2 regions of the Microbacterium oryzae genome follow, and region 1 is predicted to be linked to the other one. Evidence: predicted binding sites of a transcription regulator. Region 1 holds the regulator's gene; the other holds the start of a gene.

Region 1 (4,443 bases):
TGTGCGCTGCGGGTACTGCGACTTCAACACCTACACGTCGAGCGAGCTGCGCGGCGCGCGGCAGGACGAGTACGCCGACGTCCTCCTGCAGGAGATCGCGCTCGCCCGCGGCGTGCTCGCCGACGCCCGCGCGCTGCGCCCCGCGCAGACCGTCTTCTTCGGCGGGGGAACGCCCACGCTGCTGCCCGCCGGCGACCTCGCGCGCATGCTCGACGGCATCCGCGACGCCTTCGGCATCGCGTCCGACGCCGAGATCACCGTCGAGGCGAATCCCGACACCGTGTCGCCGGCGGTCGCCGAGGAGCTCGCGCGCGCGGGCGTGACGCGGATGTCCGTGGGCATGCAGTCGGCCGTGCCGCGCGTCCTCGCCGCGCTCGACCGCACGCACTCGCCCGACAACGTCGCGACCGCCGTCGCCGCCGGTCGGGCAGCCGGACTCGACGTGAGCGTCGACCTCATCTACGGGGCGCCGGGGGAGACCCTCGACGACTGGCGCGCCTCGCTCGACGCCGCCCTCGCGCTCGCGCCCGATCACATCTCCGCCTACGCGCTCATCATCGAGGACGGCACCAAGCTCGCCCGTCAGATCCGGCGCGGCGAGGTGCCGGCTCCCGACGACGACCTGCAGGCCGACATGTACGAGCTGGCGGACGCCCTGCTCGGCGAGGCGGGGTACGACTGGTACGAGGTGTCGAACTGGTCGCAGGGGGAGGCGCACCGCTCGCGCCACAACCTCGCGTACTGGCGCGGCACCGACTGGTGGGGGTTCGGGCCCGGTGCGCACAGTCACGTCGCAGGCCTCCGCTGGTGGAACGTCAAGCACCCGGCCGCGTACGCCCAGCGGCTCGCCCTGGGCGAGTCGCCGGCGGCAGGACGGGAGCGACCGGACGCGGAGGCGACGCTGCTGGAGCGGGTGCTGCTGCAGAGCCGCATCCGCGAGGGGCTCGCCGTCGACGCGCTGCCGGCGTCCGCTCGAGGCGCCGTGGCGGGGCTGATCGCGGACGGCCTCGTCGAGCCGGCTGCGGCCATCCGCGGGCGCATCGTGCTGACGCTGCGCGGGCGGCTCCTCGCCGACGCCGTCGTGCGCGCGCTCACCGACTGACGCCCGGCGCGCTCACCCCGTTCGCCGAAAGAGGTCGGTAGACTGGCACTCGGACGCATCGAGTGCCAGGGAGAGGGGTGCGCACATGGTCAGCGACCGCGGGCTGCAGGTCCTCCGGGCGATCGTGCAGGACTACGTCGACACGCACGAGCCCGTCGGGAGCCGCTCCATCGTCGAACGCCACTCCTTCGGGGTCTCGGCCGCGACCATCCGCAACGACATGGCCCTCCTCGAGGACGAGGAGCTCATCGCCCAGCCGCACACCTCGTCGGGCCGGGTGCCGACGGACAAGGGCTATCGCGTCTTCGTCGACCATCTCGCCGAGCTGCGGCCGCTGTCGTCCGCGCAGCGCTCGGCGATCACGTCGTTCCTCGGGGAGCCGTCCGACCTCGACGACCTCCTCGCGCGCACGGTGCGGCTCCTCACGCAGCTCACCGGCCAGGTCGCGCTCGTGCAGTACCCCTCGTTCGCGCGCGCGAGCATCACGCACGTCCAGCTCGTGCAGCTCGACCCGCGGCGCGTGCTCGTGATCATGGTGACCGACACCGGCCGGGTCTCGCAGCGCATCACGCAGCTGACCGTCGAGCTCGACCAGGAGGCGCTGGATGGCGTCGCCGCACGTCTCGTGCCGCTGCTCGCCGGCCGCTCGGTGGGCGACGCCGCCGACCAGCTCGCGCGCGCGGTCGAACTCGCCCCCGCGCCGGCGACTCCCGTGGACGTGGCGTTGCGGGACGTCGCGAAGGCGGCGGCCGAGGAACTCGACGAGTTCCGGCAGAACCGCCTCGTCATGGCGGGATCAGCGACGCTCGCCCGTCGCGAGCAGGACTTCCGCGGCAGCATCCATCCGCTTCTCGAGGCCATCGAGGAGCAGGTGACGCTGCTGCGGCTGATGAGCGAGATGGTCGCCGACGAGCACGGGCTCGCGACGAGCATCGGGCGCGAGAACGCGGCCTTCGGCCTCTCGGAGGCGTCGATCGTCGCGAGCCAGTACGACTCGGCCGTCGGCGCCGCCCGCATCGGCATCATGGGCCCGACGCGCATGGACTACCCCCGCAACCTCACGGCGGCACGGGCGGTCGCCCGCTACCTCACGAGGCTGCTGGACGAAGACGAGGGCCGGCGCTGACGCGCCGCCCTGACGACCGGAGCACGGGCGCACGACGCCCGCAGGAAGGCTGAAGTGGCTGATCATTACGAGACCCTCGGCGTGGCGCGCGACGCCTCGCAGGAGGACATCAAGAAGGCGTACCGCAAGCTGGCGCGTCGTCTGCACCCCGACGTGAATCCGGAGCCGCAGGCGGCCGAGGACTTCAAGGCCGTCACGCACGCCTACGACGTGCTGAGCGACCCCGAGCAGCGACGCCGCTACGACATGGGCGGCGACGACTCGCCGTTCGGCGGCGGCGCGGGCTTCGGCGGCTTCGGCGACATCTTCGAGACCTTCTTCGGCGGGGGCGCCGGCGGTGGCGGCGGCCGCGGCGGACGTCCGCGGTCGCGGCGCGAGCGCGGACAGGACGCGCTGGTGCGCGTGACGCTCGAGCTCGGCGACGTGGTTTTCGGCACGCATCGCGACATCGAGGTCGACACCGCGGTGCTGTGCGAGACCTGCCACGGATCGTGCTGCCAGCCCGGGACGAGCCCGCAGACCTGCGACATCTGCGGCGGCACCGGCCACGTGCAGCGCCAGGTGCGCAGCCTCCTCGGCAACATGGTCACCATGCAACCCTGCGGCGCGTGCCAGGGCTACGGGACCGTCATCCCGCACCCGTGCCCGACCTGCAGCGGCCAGGGGCGCGTCCGCTCCCGGCGCACCGTCTCGCTCGACATCCCCGCAGGCGTCGAGACCGGGCTGCGCCTGCAGCTCCCCGGCTCCGGAGAGGTCGGCCCGGCCGGCGGCCCCAACGGCGACCTGTACGTGGAGGTCACGGTGGCACCGCACCCCGTCTTCAGCCGCGACGGCGACGACCTCCTCGCGACTCTCGAGGTCTCGATGACCGACGCCATCCTCGGCACCACGACGTCGATCGACGCCCTGGACGGCGAGGTCGAGGTCGAGGTCCGCGCGGGCATCCAGTCGGGCGAGATCCTCACGGTGAAGGAGCGCGGCATCACCGGGCTCCGCACCTCGCGTCGGGGTGACCTCCGCGTGGGCGTGCAGGTCGTGACGCCCACGAAGGTCGACCACAAGACGCGTCAGCTGCTCGAGGAGCTCGCGCGCCGCACCAAGGCTCCGGAGCCGCGCCTGGCCGAGTTCCACCAGGGCCTGTTCTCGAAGCTGCGCGACCGCTTCCGCGGCTGAGCCGATGGCGCTGCACTTCTATGACGAGCGGGCGGGAGAGGTCGCTCCCGGCGAGGACATCGTGCTCACCGGCGCCGAGGCGCACCACGCCGCCTCGGTCCGCCGCGTGCGCGTCGGCGAGGACGTGACGGTGACGGATGGCCGTGGCGCGTGGGTCGTCGGATCCTGCGCGGAGGTCTCCCCGCAGCGGGTCGTCGTGCGCGTCGCCGCGCGCGAGGACGTTCCGGCCGCGACGCCTCGCCTCGTGCTCGTGCAGGCGCTCGCGAAGGGCGGCCGCGACGAGCTGGCCGTGCAGGCGGCCACCGAGCTCGGCATCGACGAGGTCGTGCCGTGGCAGGCGTCGCGCAGCGTCTCGCGCTGGCAGGGTCCGAAGGCCGAGAAGGGCCGCGCGCGCTGGTCGACGATCGTGCGCGAGGCCGCCAAGCAGGCGCACCGCGCGTGGATCGCCGAGGTGTCGCCGATCGCCGACCTCGCGCAGCTGACCGCTCGCGCAGAGACCGCGCGGATGCTCGTGCTCGACCCCACGGCGCCCGTCGCGCTGACGGCGATCGAGATCGACGACGCGCGCGACCTCGTGCTCGTCGTCGGCCCCGAGGGCGGCATCGCGCCGGACGAGATCGACCGCCTCGCGGCCGCGGGGGCGGAGCGCGTCCGGCTCGGCACGACCATCCTCCGCACCTCGACGGCGGGCCCCGCCGCCCTCGCGATTCTCAACGCGAAGCTCCGGCGCTGGTGAGCCGGTCGGTAGAATCGACGGCATGAGCGAGCCGTCGATCTTCACGCGCATCCTGCAGGGGGACATCCCGGGCACGATCGTCGCCCAGACCGAGCGGGTGTTCGTGATCGAGGACATCAGTCCGCAGGCGCCCGTGCACCTCCTCGTCATCCCCAAGACGCAGGAGTACCGCGACGTTGCCGAGCTCGCCGCCGGCGACCCCGCCCTCCTCGCCGAGATGATCGCGACGGCCCAGCGGGTCGCCGACGAGCGCGCGGGCGGGCAGTTCCGACTGATCTTCAATACCGGCGCAGACGCGGGCCAGAC
Region 2 (4,443 bases), 810 kb from region 1:
ACGGCACCGACCCGTACGCGATGACGATCACGGCCACCGCGACCGCGGCGATCCCGATCGCCGCCCACTGCGCGGGCCGCAGCCTCTCGTGCAGCACGAGCACGGCCAGCAGCACCGTCACGATCGGGTTGATGAAGTACCCGAGGCTCGACTCGATGACGTGTCCGGTGAGCGTCGCGATGAGGAACGTCTGCCAGTTCACGTAGATGAGCACGCCCGCGATCGCCGTCCACAGCGCGAGTCGACGATTCCGCAGCACCGCGGCCATCCGCCCCCAGCCGCGCGTGACGGTCAGCAGCAGAGCGCAGAACACGAGCGACAGCAGCACCCGCCACGCGACGACCTCCCACGGACCGGTCGGCGCCAGCAGCACGAAGTACAGCGGTAGCACGCCCCAGAGCAGATAGGCGCCGAAGCCGTATCCGGTGCCGAGCATCCGCTCGCGGTCGGGGGCGGATGGCGCGGGTCCGGTCATCCCTCCAGGTTACGTCGGGAGACCCGGCCGAGGCGCTCCGCGGCCCGCCGCCGACGCCCGCGGGAGCGGTCGGCTGGCTCGTGCGCGCGGCCCGGAGCCTGCTCGAGGGTCTGCCCGTCGCCGCGCTCCTCCACCCGCACCCGCCGCGCGGGGAGCGACTCGCCCCGTCGGGAGACGTACGCGACGAGACGCTCGCGCACGAGGCAGCGGAGGTCCCACAGGTCGCCGGAGTTCGCCGCGGTCACCGTCGCGCGCACCTGCACGGCGTCGGCGCGGGCGTCGACCATGACGAGACCGGCCGAGCGGCCATCCCACGAGGGAGCGGACTCGACGACGCGCTGCAGCTCCGCGCGGAGGCCGTCGAGGTCGACTCCCCAGTCCACGTCGATGAGCACGACGCCGGTGAGCTGCGTCTGCGAGCGCGTCCAGTTGGCGTAGGGCGTGGTCGTGAAGTAGGTCGACGGCAGCACGAGGCGCCGGTCGTCCCAGATCTGAACGACGACGTAGGTGAGGGTGAGCTCCTCGACGACGCCGAACTCGCCGTCCACCTCGACGGTGTCGCCCACGCGCAGCGCGTCGGAGAACGCCAGCTGCATGCCGGCGACGACGTTGCCGAGCGTGGACTGCGCGGCGATGCCGGCGACGATCGATGCGACGCCGGCCGACGCGAGCAGCGAGGTCCCGAAGCTCTCCGCGCCCGGGATCGTCATGAGGATCGTGCCGGCGGTGAGCACCACGACGACCACGATGACGAGCCGCCGGATGATGAGGATCTGCGTGCGGCGACGGCGCAGCGTGTAGTCGGCATCGCCATCCGGAACGCTGCGCGCGAGCAGGCCGTCGACGAGGAAGAGCAGGATGCTCGCGATGAGCCAGCCGATCGTGATGATCGAGGCGAGCTTCAGGGTGTAGCGGATGGCGCCGGCCAGGGCGGGCGCGACCTGCTCGAGCGGCTGCGCGGTCGCCACCCAGAGGCCGACCGCCAGGATGGTCCAGAACAGCGGCGAGCGCAGTCGACGGGAGAGCCGCGTGAAGAGCTCGCGACGGCGCCCAAGGGTGCGCATGACGACCCCGAGCACCCAGGTGCACACGAACGCGGCGGCGAGCGCGGCCGCCACGGCGATGGCGACGGTACCCCACCCCCAGGCGAGCGAGGCGGCGTCCACGGGCTGTTCGACGTCGAGAGGGAGCATCCGTCCACGCTAACGACGCCGACCTCCGTGGATGCAGAAAGGCCCGGCGCCGAAGCGCCGGGCCTTTCCGAAGGCTGTCGTCAGCGGACGACGACCGCGAGCACGTCGCGGGCCGAGAGCACCAGGTACTCGTCGGCGCCGAACTTGACCTCGGTTCCGCCGTACTTGCTGTACAGGACGCGGTCGCCGACGGCGACGTCGAGCGGAACGCGGTTGCCGTTGTCGTCGATGCGGCCGGGACCCACGGCCACGACCTCGCCCTCCTGGGGCTTCTCCTTGGCGGTGTCGGGGATGACCAGACCGCTGGCGGTGGTCTGCTCGGCCTCGACCTGCTTGATGACGATGCGGTCCTCGAGCGGCTTGATGGAAACCGACACGGTGTACCTCTTCTTTCGTTGCTTCGACGGAAGACTGGTTCGCACTCTCATGCCGAGAGTGCTAATGCCAGCATAGGACGACGCCTGGCACTCATGCAACGCGAGTGCCAACGCGCGTCGCGAGCGGGGGCGGTCGTCCGGCGGCACGGGAGAATGGGACTCATGGATCAGGGAGAACTCGACGCGCTGCTCACCTCCGAGGGGCTCGCGCTGCTCGACGCCCTCGACCCCGTCGAGACGACCGCCGACGTCGCCCGCGCGGTCTCCCGCCTGCGCGCGGAGGGACACTCCCCCGACCTCGTCTCCGCCGTCGTCGGCCAGTCGCGGCTGCGCCTGCGCGCCGAGGCGAAGTTCGGCCCGTTCGCCTCGCGCATGCTGTTCACGCGCGCGGGTGTCGAGCAGGCGACGCGGATGGCCGTGGCCGCGCACCACGCGGCGCGCTTCCGTCGGGCGGGCATCGGCCGGGTCGCCGACCTCGGCTGCGGCATCGGCGGCGACGCGCTCGCGTTCGCCGGCAGCGGGCTCGACGTGCTCGCGGTCGATGCCGATCCGGTGACCGCCGCCCTCGCCGCCTACAACCTCCGCCCGTTCGGGGATGCGGTCGAGGTGCGCTCCGCCCGCGCGGAAGAAGTCGACCTGGCCGGGTGGGACGCCGTCTGGCTCGACCCGGCCCGGCGCACGGCCGGGCACTCCGAGACGCGGCGCGTGGCGCCATCCGATTACTCGCCGTCGCTTGACTGGGCGCACGAGCTGGGCGAGCGGATGCCCGTGGGCATGAAGCTCGGACCAGCGCACGACCGCGAGGCGATTCCGGACGGCGTCGAGGCGCAGTGGGTGAGCGTGGACGGGTCCACCGTCGAGGTCGTGCTGTGGTCGGGCGCGCTCGCCCGCGAGGGCGTGGGGCGCGCGGCACTCGTCATCCGCGGCGAGGCCTCGCACGAGCTCACCAGTGCGGGCGACACGGAGGACGAGCCGGTGCGCGAGCTCGGGGCGTTCCTGCACGAGCCCGAGGGTGCGGTCATCCGCGCGCGGCTGGTCGGCGAGGTGGCGCGGTCGCTCGAGGCGGGGCCGGTGGCGCCGGGCATCGCGTACCTCACGGGCGACGCGGCGGTGACGACGCCGTTCGTGACGTCGTTCCGCGTGCGCGAGACGCTCCCCGCCGATGCGAAGGCGCTCGCGAAGGCCCTGCGCGCGCGAGGCATCGGCACGCTGGAGATCAAGAAGCGCGGCGTCGACATCGACCCGGCGCTGTTCCGGAAGAAGCTGAACCTGCGGGGCGACGAGTCCGCGACGCTGTTCGTGACGCGCATCGGCGGCAAGCGGACGGCCATCCTTGCCGACCGCGTGTGAGGCACGCGGACGTCGAGCGAGCGAAGCGAGACGACACGCCGCAACCCTTCCCCGGGACCCCGGGAGGGGCCATCCGAATCACAGCAGCCCCGGCACCGCCAGCACCGGCGTCTCCCCCAGCTGACCGAGAATCCACACCGCCCACACGCTGCAGCCCACGAGCGCGGCGATGCCGAGACCGAAACCCCACCACGCCATCGAGCGGTCCGCGTGCCGGCGGACGAGCGCGATGACGGCGAGCACGACGGCGACCAGAGCGAGCGGCGCCACCCACGGCGTGAACCAGGATGTCGGCAGCGCGAACATCCCGAGCATGAGCGCGGGCGTCGAGAGCGAGATCCGGCGGCGGACCACCGGGATCGCGGAGGACACCTCGTTCAGCAGCTCGTCGTCGTCGAGCTGTGCGGCGTCCTCGGGCTCGGTCATGGCACCGGCGCGACCTGGATCTCGGTGACGGGCAGCGTGGAGTCCGCGCCGAACGCGAGCGTCGACGGGCGGCGTCCGCTCTGGATGAGCTCCGACGCGAGCGCGGCGATCATCGCGCCGTTGTCGGTGCAGAGGCGCAGCGGCGGGATGCGCACGGTGACGCCGGCGGCCTCCGCGCGGGCGAGCGCGACCTCGCGCAGGCGGCGGTTCGCGATGACCCCGCCGCCGAGCAGCAGGCGCGGTACGCCGTGCTCGGCGCACGCGTCGAGGGCCTTGGTCACGAGAACGTCGACCACGGCCTCGCGGAAGCTCGCCGCGACATCCGCCATCGGGATGGCCTCGCCCTCGGCCTCGCGCTGCTCCGTCCACCGCGCGACGGCGGTCTTGAGGCCGGAGAAGGAGAAGTCCCAGCGGTGCTTCTCGCGGTCGCTCGCCCGCGAGAGGCCGCGGGGGAAGCGGATGGCGTCGGGGTCGCCGCCGACGGCCGCCCGGTCGATCTCGGGGCCGCCCGGGTAGGGCAGCCCGAGGATGCGCGCGACCTTGTCGAACGCCTCGCCGGCGGCGTCGTCCACGGTCTCGCCCAGCAGCTCGACGTCGCTCGTGAGGTCGCGGACGAGCAGCA

What was found. Region 1 encodes HrcA, which represses chaperone genes, less so after heat shock. Its sites were predicted from a motif close to TTNGCACTCGNNNNNNNCGAGTGCNAA; they were not measured.
Region 2: the regulator HrcA is predicted to act here: its motif matches at 2,130-2,156, upstream of groES (co-chaperone GroES).

What each region holds. Positions count from the first base shown of each region.
Region 1 is NZ_CP032550.1:725,374-729,816, forward strand. It holds gene hemW (radical SAM family heme chaperone HemW) at 1-1,102, shown strand, start outside; gene hrcA (heat-inducible transcriptional repressor HrcA) at 1,188-2,228, shown strand; gene dnaJ (molecular chaperone DnaJ) at 2,283-3,401, shown strand; gene D7D94_RS03345 (16S rRNA (uracil(1498)-N(3))-methyltransferase) at 3,406-4,137, shown strand; gene D7D94_RS03350 (HIT domain-containing protein) at 4,160-4,443, shown strand, end outside.
Region 2 is NZ_CP032550.1:1,533,919-1,538,361, forward strand. It holds gene rarD (EamA family transporter RarD) at 1-475, opposite strand, end outside; gene D7D94_RS07145 (mechanosensitive ion channel family protein) at 472-1,668, opposite strand; gene groES (co-chaperone GroES) at 1,749-2,045, opposite strand; gene D7D94_RS07155 (class I SAM-dependent methyltransferase) at 2,208-3,395, shown strand; gene D7D94_RS07160 (hypothetical protein) at 3,474-3,821, opposite strand; gene tsaD (tRNA (adenosine(37)-N6)-threonylcarbamoyltransferase complex transferase subunit TsaD) at 3,818-4,443, opposite strand, start outside.